Regions from separate parts of the Janthinobacterium sp. GW821-FHT03C10 genome, predicted to be linked through region 2. Evidence: predicted binding sites of a transcription regulator. Region 2 holds the regulator's gene; each other region holds the start of a gene.

Region 1 (4,258 bases), on a different contig from region 2:
GCTGCAGCCGGGCGAGCAGTTCGAGTACACGAGCGGCACCATGCTGGGCACGCCGCAAGGCTCGATGCATGGCGAATACTTCTGCGTGGCCGAAGACGGCCATCAGTTCGAAGCGCCGATTCCCGAGTTCGTGCTGTCGGTGCCACGCACCCTGCATTGATGCGTCGCCGGGGGCTCGCGCCCCCTTATTTCAGTTTCTCGGTGCCGTCCTGTTCTTCGCCGAGCTGCTTGCGTGCCGGTGGCGCGGGTTTTTTACCCGAATACATGGTCCACCAGACTATAAATGCCAGCAAGAAGAACGCCACCAGCGCCTCTATCATCAAGATCCACATACGTACTCCTATGTTATTTACCCGCAGCTTAGTATTTACCCGCCGTCTGTTGACACGCGGTAGTCTACCCGTTTCAATCGGCGCCGTCGCGCTTGCGCTTTCCGCCTGTACCACGCCGCCTGCGCCGCCCGCTGCCGGCGGCAAGGCGCCGCCCATCGCGCCGACCGTCGTCAGGCCGGTTCCGGCCAAGCCCGCCGATGCCAAGGATGCCAAGGACGCCATCGATGCAGCGGTAGCGCCCACCTTCGTGCCCGCCAAATTTGCCGCCTTGCCTGGCTGGGCCCGCGACGACATGCGCGCCGCCTGGCCCGCGTTCATGGCTTCGTGCGGCGTGCTGGTCAAGCGGCCGGACTGGAAGGAATCGTGCACGATCGCGCGCCAGGTGAATGCCGACAGCGACAAGGCCATCCGCCTGTTCTTCGAGACTTTCTTTGTGCCCAATCAAGTCATCACGGCCGATGGCGCCAGCACGGGCCTCGTCACCGGCTACTACGAGCCGCTGCTGCACGGGGCGCGCAAGCGCGGCGGTCCATATCAGACGCCGCTGTACAAGGTGCCCGACGACCTGGTCTCGGTCGACCTGGCCGGCGTGTATCCGGAGCTGAAGAACATGCGCCTGCGGGGCAAGCTGGTCGGCAAGAAGGTGATACCGTACGCGACCCGCGCCGATATCGAGCGCGCCACATCCGTCACTGGCAAGGAATTGCTGTGGGTGGATGATGAAGTCGAGGCGTTCTTCCTGCAGGTGCAGGGTTCCGGGCGCGTGCAGCTGACCGATACGCAGGAAACCGTGCGCGTGGCGTATGCAGATCAAAACGGCCATCCCTACAAGTCGATCGGCCGCTACCTGGTTGACAAGGGCGAGCTGACCCTGAGCCAGGCGTCCGCGCAGGGCATCAAGGCGTGGATCGCCGGCCATCCCACGCGCAAGGATGAATTGTTCAACGCCAATCCCAGCTATGTCTTCTTCAAGGAAGAGCGTTTGCCCGATCCGAAGGTGGGGCCGAAGGGCGCGCTGGGCGTGCCGCTGACGCCGCAGCGCTCGGTGGCCGTCGATTCGCGCTTCCTGCCGCTGGGCGCGCCCGTGTTCCTGTCCACCACGCAAGCCAATAGCGAGATTCCCATGCAGCGCCTGGTCATGGCGCAGGATACGGGCGGCGCCATTCGCGGGCCGATCCGGGTCGATTATTTCTTTGGCTTTGGCGCGGAAGCGGCCGAGAATGCGGGCCGCATGAAGCAGAGCGGCGCCGTGTGGGTGTTGCTGCCGAAGCAGGCGCCGGCGCGCTAGGGAGTCCTGGCGACGCCGGGGGGGGCGGTTTACCGCAGAACCATGACGGGCAGATGCGTATGCGCCAGCACTTTTTGCGTTTCGCTGCCCACGAACAGCTTGTTCAAGCCCTTGCGGCCATGCGAGGCCATCAGGATGATGTCGCAATGGTAGGTTTGCGCCGCGTTGACGATTTCGTCGTGCGGGCTCGGTGACACGGCCACCACGCCTTCGAAAGGCACGCCGGCGGCGCGCGCTGCCGCACCGATCTTGTCGATGGCGCGTTGCGAGGCTTCCTGCATCTGCTGTTCATACAGGCTGGCGTCGAGCACGATGCCGCCGTCGGCCATCGGCGAGAACGGGAAGGGTTGCACCACGCTGATGGCGACCAGCTTGGCCTTGTTCAATTGGGCGAAGGCGAGAGCAGTCTCGGCAGCTTTGTCGGACAACGGCGAGCCGTCGGTGGGAAATAAGATGGTGTTAAACATGGCGTGCTCCTCAAGTGATGTAAGACAGCTTATGGATTTACATCAATTAAAACCTTGATGTAAATCAAACCTCACAGGCTTTGGCATGAATAGTGTCGCCAAGGCAATCTTTCTGCAGTGTATGCCCGTTCCTCGCTTCAGGTGCGCACGCTACGCAGCGGCGTGCCCCACACCATGGCGATCGTCAACACAATGCTGCCTGCCGCGATGCAGGCCAGGCCATTGCGCACGCCAAAATGTTCCGCCACCCAGCCAGCGGCCAGCGCGCCCAGCGGTGCCGTCGCCACCGTCAGGAAGCGCATGGTCGAGGTCATGCGGCCCAGCATGGGGTCGGGCGTGACTTTCTGGCGCAGGCCCAGGTAGGGAATAAAGAACAGCATCACGCCGCAATCGAAAAAGAACATCAATATGGCATACGCCACGGCGCTGGCGGCCGCGCTGCCGAACAGCGCGGCGGGAATCGTTGGCGTCAGGACAAAGCAGAGCGAGGTCGATGCCAGGCCGATCAGGATGGTGCGGCCGGCGCCGTAGCGGCGCGTCAGCGGCTTGACGATGAAGGCGCTGAGCAAGACGCCGGCGCCGCCCAGCATCTGCGTCATGCCCAGCACGCCAGGACTCATGCCCAGGTCGCGCGTGGCGAACAGCACCGTCAAGGCCATGCTGGCGTAAAACAGGAAGTGCCAGATGCCGGCGCCCCATGCCAGCGCGCGCAGCAGCGGTTCGCGCCAGACGAACAGCAAGCCGTCGGCGATGTCGTGCAGGGCGTGTTTGTCGGAGGGAGCAGGGCGTGGATCGCGCACGCTCATGGCGCGCAGATTGAAGACGGAAACCAGATAACCGCAAGCCGTGCACAGGATGGCGACGGGCGCCGACAGCATTTGCACCAGCACGCCGGCCAGGCCGGGGCCGATCAGGCGCGAAGCCGATTCGGTGGCGGCAAATTTCGACTGCGCATCGATCAAGCCATCGCGGCCCACGAGGAAGGTCAGAAACACCTGTTCGGCGCCGCCGCCGACGACGAAGCCCGTGCCGATGATGAATCCCACTATATATAACCATGGCATCGACAGCACGCCGCACCACCAGGCGACGGCCACGCTGGCCAGTGCCAGGCCCGACATGCTTTCGCTGAACAGCATGATCGGGTGCTTGCTGCGCCGGTCCAGCAGCACGCCGACGGGCAAGCCGAACAGGGCGAACGGCAGCGCCTGCAGGGCAACCAGCACGCCCATCTGTTCCGGCGTCGCATGCAGTAACAATACCGCGCACAGGGGCAGGGCCAGCGAGGTGATCTGCGCGCCGAAGCAATTGAGGCCGTTGCTGAACCACAGGCGGCGGAAATTGACGCTGGCGGCGCTGCCGTCGCCGCGCAGATAGCGGGTGCAGTACTGGAAGAAGGAGGAGAAAATACGCTGCTCGATAAAGGTGATCGGACTCACAATAATAGCAGCGCACCTGCCGCGCCGCTGCCGTTAGCCGCTACAATCGTTGCACCGTTCATCGAGAGGAGACACTATGCAATACGAAGACCTGATCATCGACATCCAGGACAAGGTGGCGGTCATCCGCCTGAACCGTCCCAAGGCCTTGAATGCCTTGAACGACAACATGATGAATGAGCTGGGCCACGCCTTGCTGAAATTCGACGCGGACGAGAATATCGGCTGCATCGTGCTCACGGGCAGCGAAAAAGCCTTTGCCGCCGGTGCTGACATCGCCGCCATGGCTGACTACACTTATCCCGACACCTTTACCCAGGGTTACATCAGCCGCAACTGGGAGCATATCTTGCGCGTGCGCAAACCGGTGGTGGGCGCGGTGGCCGGCTATGCGCTCGGTGGCGGCTGCGAACTGGCCATGATGTGCGATTTCCTGATCGCTGCCGACAGCGCCAAATTCGGCCAGCCGGAAATCAAGGTTGGCGTCACGCCGGGCGCGGGCGGTACGCAGCGCCTGCCGCGCGCCATCGGCAAGGCCAAGGCCATGGATCTGCTGCTGACGGCACGCACCATCGATGCCGCCGAGGCGGAACGCATCGGCCTGGTGTCGCGCGTGGTGCCGGCCGATAAGTTGCTGGAAGAAACCCTGGCTGCCGCCAAGACCATCGCCGCCATGCCGACCTCGGTGGCCATGATGATCAAGGATTGCGTCAACCGCGCCTTCGAAACGAC
Region 2 (4,258 bases):
CTTGCCGTGGTTGACCTGGAATGGCAGGCAAGCCCTGCTGTTCGATTTGACCACGCGCAAGTTCTACATTTTCGGCGTCGTGCTGTGGCCCCAGGATTTCATCTATCTGGCGGCCCTGCTGATCATCTGTGCGTATTTGTTGTTCCTCGTCACGGCCATTGCCGGGCGGGTATGGTGCGGCTTTTCTTGCCCGCAAACGGTATACACGGAAATCTTCCTGTGGGTCGAACGCCGCATCGAGGGCACGCGCAGCGCGCGCATGGCCCTCGACAGGCAGGGTCCCTCCGTGCGCAAGGCATTCAAGAAGACGGCCAAGCACCTGGTCTGGGGCGCCATCGCCCTGTGGACGGGCTTTACCTTTGTCGGCTACTTCACGCCGATCAAGGAACTGGCGCGCGAGGTGACCACCCTCAATTTCGGTCCCTGGGAATGGTTCTGGGTCTTGTTCTACAGCCTGGCAACCTACGGCAACGCAGGCTGGCTGCGCGAGCAGGTGTGCAAATACATGTGCCCCTACGCGCGCTTCCAGAGCGCCATGTTCGACCAGGACACGCTGATCATCACCTACGATGCCAAGCGCGGCGAACCACGCGGCGCCATGAGCAAGAAGGCTGGCAACAACGACAAGCTGGGCGACTGCATCGACTGCACCCTGTGCGTGCAGGTGTGTCCGACCGGCATCGATATCCGCAACGGCCTGCAGTATGAATGCATCGGCTGCGCCGCCTGCGTCGATGCCTGCAATACCGTGATGGACAAGGTCGAACGGCCGCGTGGCCTGATACGCTACAGCACCGACCATGCGATGGAAAACAACTTCAATTCGAAGCAGATCCGCCAGCGCGCCATGCGCCCGCGCGTGCTGATCTACACTTCCATCCTGGCCCTGATCATCATCGCCGTGTGTACTTCGCTGGCCCTGCGCACGCCGCTGAAAATGGACGTGATCCGCGACCGCGGTTCGATGGGACGCGAAGTGGAAGACGGCATGATCGAAAACGTCTACCGCCTGCAGATCATGAACACCTCCGAGCAAAGCCAGCATTTCAAAATCAGCGCATCCGGCTTGCCGGGCCTGACCTTGCTGACACGCGAGGAAGTGACGTTGCAGCCGACGGAAACGCTGGGCTGGCCGATCCGCCTGCGCGTGCCGCACGGCGTCGGCGAGAAGGGTTCGAACAAGATTGCAATCGAATTGCACTCGCTGGACGACCCGTCGCTGCACGTGCGCGAAAGCGCGGTCTTCATCGTGCCGCGCTAATGCAGGAAGGCCGGTCCCCGCATGGGGGCCGGCCATTTACACAGGAGAAATAGCATGTCCGACAGTCTGAAACTGCAAGCCCCCGTTGCCCCGTGGTACAAGCACCGCTGGCCATGGCTGCTGATGATCGGTCCCGGCCTGTCCGTGGTCGTCGGCAGCTTCATGGGTTATATCGCGTTTACACAACCCGATGCGCTGGTGGTGGGCGACTATTACAAGCAGGGCAAGGCCATCAACCAGGATTTGAAGCGCGACACGATCGCCAGCGACCTGGCCATGGATACGACCCTGGCGTATGACGTCGCCGCAGCGCGCCTGAGCGGTTCCGTGCACAGCTTCGGCAAGGCGTACCAGAGGCCTTTGCTGCTGCACCTGGCGCATGCGACCCTGCCGGAAAAGGATATCAAGCTGCTGGTGCAGCCCGATGCGGCCGGCAATTTTTCCGTGGCGCTGCCGATGCTCGAACGCAGCCGCTGGCAGGTGCTGGTGGAAAATGACAAGCGCGAGTGGCGCCTGTCCGGTATCTGGACCTGGCCGCTACAACGCAGCATCGCGCTGCACGCGGATGAAGAGCTATAACGTACAGCGCCGGGAAAAAACCGTAGCGAGCGGCAGTGATTTGTGGCTGAGAAGCGCAGCTGTGCTAGAGCACAGCGAGCATCGCAGGCCGCAAAGCGCGACGCGCAGTAGGTTTTGACGGTGCTGTTATTTGCAGACGTCCGTGCCGGCCGTAATGGCCTTCAATTTCGCCGGCTGCAGGATCTCGATCTCTCGGTTGGAGACGCGCAGCCAGCCTTCCTTCTTGAATTTCGACAATAAACGGCTGACGCTTTCGATGGTCAGGCCCAGGTAGTTGCCGATTTCCTCGCGCGACATGCGCAACTGGAATTTACTGCTCGAATAGCCGCGCGCTTCATAGCGCGACGCCAGGTTGACGATGAAGGCGGCAAAGCGCTGCGTCGCCTGCATATTGCCCAGCAACAGCATCACGCTTTGCTCGCGCGTGATTTCCTGGCTCATCATGCGGTGGAAATGGCGCAGCAGGGTCGGCATGTTGCCCAGCAATTGTTCCAGGCTGGAAAACGGGATTTCACACACTTCGCTGTCTTCCAGGGCCACCGCATTACAGTGGTGGCGGTCGGCGCTGATGGCGTCCATGCCCAGCAGTTCGCCAGCCATCTGGAAACCCGTCACCTGCTCTTCGCCGCCCGGATTGATCTGGTAGGTCTTGAAGTGGCCCAGGCGGATCGCGTACAGGTTCTGGAACGAGTCGCCGATGCGGAACAGCGAGGCGCCGCGCACGATCTTGCGGCGGCGGCCGATGATCTGGTCCAGCCTGTCCATGTCGCCCACATCGAGGCCCATCGGCAGGCACAATTGATGCATGCTGCAGGTCGAGCATCGCGCACGCAACGCTTCCACGGTCACTGTGGGCAAGGTTGGAGTGAGTAGCGCTTCAGTCATGTCGGTACCTTTTAGAAAATGCAACAACAAGTTTACTGCATACAGGGTTGCCGTGTGCCAATTTCACCGCAATTTCACCGAATAAACGACGTCCCGCCTTTAATTATATGGCAACATCGTCAAAAGCCCATGCGGAGAGGGCAATTTGCGTGGCGGCGCTTGCCAAGCTGGGGTATTGATAGGAAAATTCCTGACAGCATTATTTGCCGCCTGTGCCGCCCGGTACTGAAAAGGAAATCATGAAGCCTCTCGGCATCAAAGCAAAAGTCGCGCTGGCCACCAGCCTGACCTCGATCGCCATGATCGCGCTGGTCACCATGATCCAGGTGCAGCACATGCGCGACGATTTCACCCGGGTACTGCTGAGCCAGCAGTCGTCCCTGATCAGCCGCACCGCCGCCGAGCTCGACGACAAGCTGGGGATGCTGCTGCAGATCGTCACCCTGACGGCCCGGCAGCAGCCGCCGGAACTGATCGCCCAGCCCGCCCAGTTGCGCGAATACTATTCGCGCCGCTCGATGCTGGTGCTGTTCGACGACGTGCTGGTGCTCGACGCGCACGGCGCCGTCGTGGCCGACATGCCGGAAGTGGCGGGGCGCGCCGGCATCAACGTCGCCGAGCGCGAGTATTTCCAGACCGTGCTGCGCACGCGCCAGCCCATGATCACCGAGCCGATGCTGGGCAAATCGAGCGGCATGCCCATCGTGCAGATGGTGGCGCCCGTGCTGGCCGCCGACGGCCAGGTGGCCGGCGTGGTGATCGGCGTGCTGCGCCTGTACAAGGACAACCTGCTGGGGCGTTTGCGCTCGGAAAAGATCGGCAAGAGCGGCTATTACTTCATCCTCACGCGCGGCGCCGTGCCGCGCTACGTGCTGCACCCCGATACCAGCCGTTTGCTGCAGCCGCGCCTGCCGAACGCCAACCTGACGACCACTCAGCTGCTGAAGGACGATGGCGAAGGCAGCATGGTCAGCACCAACAGCCGCGGCATCACGGCCGTCAACAGCTTCAAGCGCCTGAAATCGGTGAACTGGCTGCTGGCCGCCTCGCTGCCCCTCGACGACGCCTTCGAACCGTTCGACGGCGTGCTGTACCGGCTGGTGCTGTGGAGCATCCTCGCCTCGCTGCTGGCCGCAGCCGTGCTGGGCTGGGTCACCGTACGCCTGCTGTCGCCCCTGGTGCGCCTGCGCGACACCCTGCAGGCGCTGCGCACCAGCGGCAGCCGTTTCACCCCCGTTCCCGTGCAGCAGCGCGACGAGATCGGCGAGCTGACGGAAGCCTTCAACGGCCTGATGAGCGAACGCGACCGGCTGCAGCAGGAACTCGAATCGCGCGCGGCGGAGCTGGAACAGGAGCGCGACCGGGCCGAGGCGGCCAACCGCGCGAAGAGCGATTTCGTGGCCAACATGAGCCATGAAATCCGCACGCCCCTCAATGCCGTGCTGGGCATGGTGTATTTGCTGGGCAATACCAAGCTCGATACGGAACAGCGCAAGTATCTGACCATGGTGCGCGTGGCGGGCCAGTCGCTGC
Region 3 (4,258 bases), on a different contig from region 2:
ATCGACCAGCAGCACCGTGATATCCATTTCCATGGCGATGCTCATGGCCAGGTTGACGGCGCAATACGTCTTGCCTTCGCCGGGCATGGCGCTGGTGACGACGATCAGGTTGCCGTGGCGGATGGCCTCGGCGCCGCTGGCGCGTGCCTGGCGCAGCAGCGGGCGCTTGATGATGCGGAAATCCTCGGCCACCGAACTGCGCCCGCCATCGTGCGTGAGCATGCCCTGCTCGGCCAGCCGGGCCAGGTTCAGGGGCCGGTACTGGGGCGAGCGGGCCGCCTGCGCGCCATCCGCGCCAGCGGCCACCTCCGGACCATCCGCACCATAGGGCACGCCGGCCTCGGCCACGCCCAGGATCGTGGGTTCCTGCTTGCCGCTGTCCTTGCTGCTCATCGTCGCTCCCCTGGTGGCTCTAGAATTTCAGCAGCGCGGCCGTCATGACCCCGCCGTACAGCACGAACAGGCTGCCCAGGCAGGCGCCGAAGCCATAGCGGGCGCGGCGGCGGCGTACCTGCTGCAGCGGCGTCCAGTTCATCGATACCGTGCCCAGCACGTTCAAGCCCGTCGCGTCGCGCAGTTCGGACGGACTGAGGAAGGTGGGGCGCACCTGGCTGATCAGCAGGGCCGCGGCGACGCCGGCCACCAGGGCCGCGCCCAGCGCCGCGCTGAACAGCAGCGGGCGGTTCGGGCCGACGGGCGCATATTGCACCGTGGGCGGGTCGATGATCTTGAAGGCCATCATCTCGGTGGTGGAACTGAGTTCGCCCGACAGCTTGGCCGCTTCGCGCCGGCCGATCAGCTTTTCATAGTTTTCCTTGTTGATGATGTAGTCGCGGTTGAGCTGCGCCAGCTGCGATTCCACCTCGGGCACGGCATTGCTCTGCGCCAGCAGCCGTTCATTGCGCGCGCTGTATTCCTGCACGCGGGCGCGGATGGCGGCCACCTTGGCGTCCGCGTCCGTCAGCGCCACCTTCAGCTGCTGCAGCATGGGGCTGTAGTTCTTGCCCGGGTCGCCGGACGCCGTTTTCAGCTTGCTTTCCTCGATCTTGCGCTCTTCCAGCTGGGCCACCAGGCGCTTCGAGGCGATGATGTCGGGATGCAATTCCGTAAATTGCATGCGCAGGTTGTCGAGGTTCTTGTTGAGCGAGGCGATGCGCTCGTCGAGTTCGGGATTCGTGATGGACGACGCGTTCGGCTCCATGTCGAGCACGGGCTCGTCGCCCTCGATCTGGCTCTGGATGGCCTTGCGCGCCTGTTCCGCCTCGACCAGCTCCAGCTTGGCATTGTTCAGGCTATCGGACGACATCAGCAGCTGGCTGCCGTAGTCGATGCCCTGGCGCGGCAGCAGCAGGTTGTTGCGGATCTTGAATTCCTTCACCAGGTTTTCCGCCGCGCTCAGCTTGTCCTCGTAATTCTTGATCTGCTCGTCGATGAATTGCACCGCCTTCTGCGAATCGCCCTTTTTGCCCTGGAAACTGCCTTCGACAAAGATGGTCAGCAGGCTTTGCACCACGTCGCGCACCAGCTTCGGGTCGCGCCCGCTGTAGCTGATGGTGTAGATGTCGTAGGCGTTGGTGCCGGTGATCTTGATGCGGCTCATCAGGTCATCGAGCTGGGCCTCGTGCTCGCGCACGGTCTTCGAATCGAGGTCGAGGTCGACCATGCGCATGACGCGCTCCACGTTGGGCCGGCTGAGCAGGGTGCGGCTCATGATGGCCACCTGCTGTTCCGTGTTCGGCACGCTGGTCATGCCGGCCATCAGCGGCTTGAGGATGGTTTGCGTATCGACAAACACGCGCGCCGACGTCTGGAAGTCGTCGGGCAGGCTGATCACCTTGATGAAGCCGACGATGGCCACCAGCCACGCCACCAGCACCGCATGCCAGCGGTATTTCCAGATGCCTTTCAGGCTGGAAAGCAGTTGCTGTATCAATTGCTCCATGTCGCTTCCTTCAGGTAACGGTGCTGCACGGCAGACGGGCGGGCGACGGCGTCTTGCAAGAAATGCTTGTCTGTTGAGTAAGCAAAGTATAGGGCGCCTGTCGAGCAAGATTTCCCAAGATGATTGCTTCTTGATACGCCTCAAGGTTCACTTGCCGGCTTTTAATAATCATAGGAAGTTCGCGGCCCAGGCTGGTTCTGCGGGGCCGGCCATGGACGCGCCATCGACTCGAAGAGGCTCCGCATGAATCCGTTTCGCCGTGCATTTGTCTGCAACACGCTGCTCCTGGCCGGTGCCGCCGGCCTGCTGGGAGGCTGCCGCACCCGCTATCCGCTGGCGCCCGCCGACGACAGCACACCCATGCACGATTACCTGATCGGGCCGGGCGATTCCGTCAACATCATCGTCTGGCGCAATCCGGAAGTGTCGCTGACGGTGGCCGTGCGGCCGGACGGCAAGATCACCACGCCGCTGGTGGAGGACCTGGAGGCCAGCGGCAAGACGTCGACCCAGCTGGCGCGCGACATCGAGCAAGCCTTGAGCAAGTTCATCCAGCAGCCCGTGGTGACGGTCATCGTCACCAACTTCTCGGGGCCGTATGGCGAGCAGATCCGCGTGATCGGCGAGGCGGCCAAGCCGCAGGCGCTGCCGTACCGGCTCGGCATGTCGCTGATGGACGTGCTCATCGCCGTGGGCGGCATCACCGATTTCGCGGCCGGCAACAAGGCCAGCATCATCCGCGTGCGCGAGGGCAGCCAGCAGCAGCTGCGCGTGCGGCTCGACGATTTATTGAAGGAGGGCGATATTTCCGCGAATGTCATGATGCGGCCGGGCGACGTTTTATTGATCCCGGAAAGCTTTTTTTAACAGCGGGCTCGGCAATATCAAAACAGCACTTATATTTGTCATTTTGTACTTTTCAGCAAATTTCATCGTGTTATTTTGCTATCTAAAGACAGATTTCTTCTGTTTTTTTAGCTAAAGGTGGGAACTTCTCCCGTTTTTGTCTTGTCACAAGGCATTGGCTTCAGTCCGTCTCGACGGCTGCCGATGAACGTGAGGACAAGATGAGCTTTGAAGATGAACCCATTATTTCCTTCGACACGCCCGGTACTTTCAGCGACCTGGTGGTGGGCGAGGGGCAGATCGACCCGGCCATGGAGCATGAGCTCGACCTGCAGCGCTTTCATATCCGCATGGCCAATTCGCGTGGCCGGCGTGAAGCGGCCAGCTTGCTGATCCGCAAGATGTACGGCTGGCGCGGCTATGCCGTCGATCCCGGCATCGCGCACGCCTTGAACAAGATCACCTTGTTCGCGGAAACGGCGGGCACCACCGTCGGCACCATGACCCTGTGCCTCGACAATGACGAGACGGGCTTGCCGGCCGATGAAAACTTCCGCGACAAGCTCGACGTCCTGCGCGAGCAGGGCCGGCGCCTGTGCGAGCCGTCGCGCCTGGCCATCGACAAGGGTGTGAGCAAGCGCGTGTTTGCGGCGCTGATTCATATTTCTTATATCTATGCCCACAATATTCACGGCTTTACGGATTACGTGATCGAAGTCAATCCGCGCCACGTGGTGTTTTACAAGCGCATGCTGGGCTTCCAGGACTTCGGCGGCGAGCGCGAGTGCACGCGCGTGGGGGCGCCGGCCGTGCTGCTACGGCTGGACCTCGACTACATGGGGGCCCAGATACGCAAATACGGTGGCCTGATGGAACAGCATGGGGGTGAACGGTCGTTTTACCCCTTTTTTTTTCCGACATGGGATGAGCCCGGCATTACCGACCGGCTGAGGCAAGGGCGCAACTGAGGTTTATTTGCTTTTCAGTAAGATCGCCTGCATGTAGCCGCCCGGAATCGCGTAGGTGATGCCGCTCGGCGCGCTGATGGCGGCCTCCTTGAGGCCCTTGACATACACCATGTTGACGATGCCGTAGACGAGACCGGTCTCGGGATCGAACAGCGGGCTGCCGCTGCTGCCCGGATACGCCGTCGCGTCCAGCTGGAACACGGTGTAGGGCGCCTTTTGCAGCTGCGCCAGGCGCCGGACGTCGAGGCGCTGCGCGTTTTCGCTGGGCATGACCACCGGCGTCAGCGATGACACGGTGGCGCGGTGCGTCACGTGGTGCAAACCGAGCAAGGTCCCGAGCGGAAAACCCGTGAAAGCCAGGGCCTGGCCCTCGCGCACCGTGGCCGCGTCGCCCAGCGCCAGGGCGGGCAGCGGCGCGCCCGCCAGGCGCAGCAAGGCCAGGTCGTGTTCCGTGTCCAGCGCCTGGACTTTGGCGGGGCGAAATTGCGCCACCTCGCCCTGG
Region 4 (4,258 bases), on a different contig from region 2:
GCAAACGGATTGGCCTGGTCCAGCAAGGCTTCGAGCATGCCTTCGACAAACCATTCGGCCATCGTCTCGCCCGGATGCTGGCGCGCGATGACCCAGACTTTTTTCTCGGCATCGGCGTCGCCGACGACCAGCAGATTCATGTCGCGGCCTTCCACCGTGCTGCCCAGGTCGATCAAGCGCACCAGCGGCGACGCTTGCGCGCTGTCGATCAGGGCCAGGTGGCGGTCCCATGGGTACGGCTCGAAATAGGCGTAGTAGACGCTTTCTTCCTCGGGCGTGTGTTCGATGGTCATCACCGTGCCGTCAAAGCTGGTGGGTACGCGGAACCAGGTTTCGCGGTCGTAGCTGGCCACGGCCTGGTAATCTTTCCAGCCGTCCGGGTAGGCCGACTTGCCTGCGTTCATGAAGCGGATCGTGCACGCCTCGCCTTGCGCGCCTTGCAGGCGGAAGTAAAACCACTGCGTGATGTCGGCGTGGGAATCCTTGCGGATGTTCAGCTCGATGGAGTGGGCATCGTCGGCGCGCAGCACCTCGATCGCGCCGGCGTCGAATTGCTGGCTGATTTTAATGGTCATGAGTGTTCCTGATAAAAACGTATGGGTTTTGCATCGTGTGCAATGGCGCGATGATACCTGTTTTGCGGTGGCCTTTGTGCTGGCGCAAACGATGACGGACATGCTTTGCTAACGTGGAAGCTCCGATATGGGGAGATCATCATGGACGACAACGGTAAACACATACGCGAACTGGAAAAGAAAATCAGCGCCCTCAGCGACGCGCTGGCGCACCTGGGCAAGGGTACGACCTTGCAGGAATTGCTGCGCATCATACGTTTCCCTGGCTACACGACGCCGGCCGAATTCACCTTCAATGTGGCCATCCTCGACACCATGCTGGTGCAGGCCAATGCGCTGGAAAAGCTGGGGCAGGATTTGTTGGCGGGGGCCAAGCAGGTGGTGGCAAAACAGTGAGCAGGCGGTGACTTACAACACCTAACAAAACCGTAGCGAGCGGAAGGGAGTTGTGGTTGAGAAGCGCAACTGTACGAAGGTACAGTGAGCATCGCAGGCCGCAAATACCGACGCGCAGTAGGTTTTGATAGGTGTTCTTATTCCTGAACACCTGAAAAATGGCCAGGGCAAGGCGCAGGGCCGCAGGCAGTACGAACGTACGCCCAGGCCCTGCAACACCGCCATGGACGTTTTATCAGGTGTTCAGTCCGCCGAAGCGTTCGTAAAACCACGGCTCCACGTCCGGCGCGTGCTCATCCTCGCGACGCAGGGTGGCCAGGATGTGTTCCTCTGCAGGAGCGTACGTGATGCGGTACAGGTCGCGCGCCAGCGCATAGGCTTGCGTGCCGGGCCACGGTTCGGGCAGCAGTTCGACGGGCAGTTGCGGGTCGTGCAACTGCACGCGGCGGTAGGCGTGCGTCAGCAGCGAGCGGATGACGAAGGCCTGCTCGGCATCGAACACGGGTTCTTCCTGCAGCAGGGTCAGCAGCGGCTGGAAGCTGGCGATGAATTTTTCGTAGCCGGCCATCACTTCCGACAAGTCCCAGCAGTCGCCCACCATGTCGCGCAGGGGACGCGTGCTGACACCGGGCAACTCTGTTGTGTGGCAGACATACAGCTTGCCCTGCACCTCGTTGCGCACGAGAATATCTTCCAGCGCCTCCGCATTGCTGGCCGGGTGGCCAAAGATGCCGGGCGAGATCAAGCCATAGCCCGCCCACAATAATTCCTTGCGCAGCGCGCCCCGTTCGGCGGCGCCGATGCTGCCGGCCGGCCCGATCACCAGAGTCCAGCTGCCATCCCAATGCACGACCAGCGGCGCATAGATGCGGCGGTAGGCGCGTTCGAAGCGGGCCAGCGCCTCCGGGCGTATCGCATAGGCGCTGCGGCGGCCGTCGCGCTGCGAGCTGAGCCAGCCTTCCTGCGCCAGGCGGAACACGCTGGTGCGCAATAGCCGGTCATTGACGCCGAATGGCGCCAGCAGTTCGATCAGGCTGCCCAGCCAGATGGCGCCGCCGCGCGGCACGATGGCGTCGCCGAAGATGGTCATCACCAGAGACTTCGAGCGCGGTGGGTCGCTTTCCAGGAAATCGGCTATCCATGCCGTGCAGCGGGTGTTCTTCATGTGGTTCCGGTCTGGCCGTGTTGCGGTCGGTTCAATAAAAGCAGCAGTTTACTTGGCTGCGCGGGTAGCGCGGCAATAATTTGCCGGAAGCGCGGGTAGCGCCCCATGGTGTTTTCTCATAAGCAATATCATACGCACAAAAAAGCGGCATAAGATACGATTTTTTAAAATGATTCATATCAAGTGTATGCAAATCGTTTTTTGTATCGTATTATCTGTTCATCGCACCGCGCGGCTGCGCAAAATCAAAGACATGGGAGACACATCATGTACGCACAAATGGTTGAAACCGGCCTCAAGAACGTCCGCTCCATCGACGACATGGGCCAGGAAGAGCGCGCTTTCCAGGCGCGCATCGACGAAGGCATCAAGATCGAGGCCAAGGACTGGATGCCGGACGCCTACCGCAAGACCCTGATCCGCCAGATTTCGCAGCACGCGCACTCGGAAATCGTCGGCCAATTGCCCGAAGGTAACTGGGTTACGCGCGCGCCGACCCTGAAACGCAAATCGATCCTGCTGGCGAAGATCCAGGACGAAGCGGGCCACGGTCTGTACCTGTACAGCGCCGCGGAAACCCTGGGCGTCTCGCGCGACGATTTGCTGGCCGCCTTGCACTCGGGCAAAGCCAAATATTCCAGCATCTTTAACTATCCCACCCTGTCGTGGGCCGACATGGGCGCCATCGGCTGGCTGGTCGACGGCTCCGCCATCATCAACCAGATTCCCTTGTGCCGCTGCTCCTACGGTCCGTATGCGCGCGCCATGATCCGCGTCTGCAAGGAAGAATCGTTCCATGCGCGCCAGGGCTACGACATCATGATGTCGCTGTGCAAGGGCACGCCCGAACAGAAAGCCATGGCGCAAGATGCCTTGAACCGCTGGTGGTGGCCATCGTTGATGATGTTCGGCCCGTCCGACGCCGCCTCCGTCAACAGCGCCCAGTCGGCGCAATGGCGCATCAAGCTGTTCTCGAACGACGAATTGCGCCAGCGCATGGTCGACCAGACCGTGCCGCAAATCGAATACCTGGGCCTGACCGTGCCCGATCCGGACCTGAAGTTCAATGCGGAGACGGGCCATTACGAATTCGGCGAGATCGACTGGTCCGAGTTCAACAATGTCTTGAAGGGCAATGGCCCGTGCAACCGCGAGCGTTTGCAAACGCGCGTGAAAGCGTATGAAGACGGTGCATGGTTCCGCGATGCCTTGGTCGCCTATGCCGACAAGCAAGCCGCCAACAAAGCGGCAGCGTAATTACATAAGACAGATAGGGGATAGCAACATGAGCAAAGAATGGCCTTTGTGGGAAGTTTTCATCCGCAGCCAGCACGGCCTGGCGCACAAGCATGTGGGCAGCCTGCACGCTTCCGACGCCACCATGGCGGTCAACCATGCGCGCGACGTCTACACGCGCCGCAATGAAGGCGTGAGCATCTGGGTGGTGCGCGCGGCCGATATCGTCGCCAGCAGCCCCGGCGACAAGGGCGCCCTGTTCGAACCGTCGAACAGCAAGGTGTACCGCCATCCCACCTTCTTCCCGATGCCGGAAGAAGTCAAGAACCTGTGATGGGAGCGCCTGCAATGGATGACAAGGTCAATTACCTCCTGCGCCTGGGCGACAATGCCCTGATCCTCAGCCAGCAGCTGTCGCAGCTGTGCGGCAAGGGCCCGGCGCTGGAAGAAGACATGGCGCTGACCAACGTGTCGTTGGACTTGCTGGGCCAGACGCGTTTGTGGTTCAGCTATGCGGCCGAACTGGAAAACGCGGGCCGCGACGAGGACGACATCGCCTTCTTGCGCGACGCCCACGATTTCAAGAACTGCCTGCTGGTCGAACAGCCGAACGGCAATTACGCCGACACCCTGATGCGCCAGTTCTTCTTCGACAGCTGGCACTATTTCCAGCTGCTGGAACTGACGAAATCGACGGACGCGCGCATCGTCGAGGTGGCGCAGAAGTCGATCAAGGAAGTGACGTATCACCTGCGCCGCAGCGGCGACCTGATCGTGCGCCTCGGCGACGGCACGGCGGACAGCCATGCAAAAACGCAGGCGGCCGCCGACAAGCTGTGGATGTACACGGGCGAGATGTTCAAGTACGACGCCGTCGACCAGGCCA

What was found. Region 2 encodes FNR, which switches genes on or off when oxygen is low (the NO sensors DNR and NnrR bind a similar motif). Its sites were predicted from a motif close to TTGATNNNNATCAA; they were not measured.
Region 1: AC07VH_RS25025 (universal stress protein) is a predicted target of FNR. The motif match lies at 2,142-2,155, and genes of this name have one in related genera.
Region 3: AC07VH_RS01980 (XrtA system polysaccharide chain length determinant) is a predicted target of FNR. The motif match lies at 2,073-2,086, and genes of this name have one in related genera.
Region 4: paaA (1,2-phenylacetyl-CoA epoxidase subunit PaaA) is a predicted target of FNR. The motif match lies at 2,306-2,319, and genes of this name have one in related genera.

What each region holds. Positions count from the first base shown of each region.
Region 1 is NZ_JBWKUN010000009.1:559-4,816, reverse strand. It holds gene apaG (Co2+/Mg2+ efflux facilitator ApaG/CorD) at 1-160, shown strand, start outside; gene AC07VH_RS25035 (hypothetical protein) at 186-332, opposite strand; gene mltA (murein transglycosylase A) at 343-1,620, shown strand; gene AC07VH_RS25025 (universal stress protein) at 1,650-2,087, opposite strand; gene AC07VH_RS25020 (MFS transporter) at 2,225-3,526, opposite strand; gene AC07VH_RS25015 (enoyl-CoA hydratase) at 3,603-4,258, shown strand, end outside.
Region 2 is NZ_JBWKUN010000005.1:67,871-72,128, forward strand. It holds gene ccoG (cytochrome c oxidase accessory protein CcoG) at 1-1,261, shown strand, start outside; gene AC07VH_RS17405 (FixH family protein) at 1,316-1,840, shown strand; gene fnr (fumarate/nitrate reduction transcriptional regulator Fnr) at 1,967-2,725, opposite strand; gene AC07VH_RS17415 (response regulator) at 2,965-4,258, shown strand, end outside.
Region 3 is NZ_JBWKUN010000001.1:507,893-512,150, forward strand. It holds gene AC07VH_RS01975 (XrtA-associated tyrosine autokinase) at 1-393, opposite strand, end outside; gene AC07VH_RS01980 (XrtA system polysaccharide chain length determinant) at 413-1,942, opposite strand; gene AC07VH_RS01985 (XrtA/PEP-CTERM system exopolysaccharide export protein) at 2,186-2,809, shown strand; gene AC07VH_RS01990 (N-acyl amino acid synthase FeeM domain-containing protein) at 3,010-3,756, shown strand; gene AC07VH_RS01995 (S1 family peptidase) at 3,760-4,258, opposite strand, start outside.
Region 4 is NZ_JBWKUN010000001.1:1,418,104-1,422,361, reverse strand. It holds gene AC07VH_RS06035 (M14 family metallopeptidase) at 1-575, opposite strand, end outside; gene AC07VH_RS06030 (hypothetical protein) at 717-971, shown strand; gene paaX (phenylacetic acid degradation operon negative regulatory protein PaaX) at 1,207-2,136, opposite strand; gene paaA (1,2-phenylacetyl-CoA epoxidase subunit PaaA) at 2,404-3,393, shown strand; gene paaB (1,2-phenylacetyl-CoA epoxidase subunit PaaB) at 3,422-3,706, shown strand; gene paaC (1,2-phenylacetyl-CoA epoxidase subunit PaaC) at 3,721-4,258, shown strand, end outside.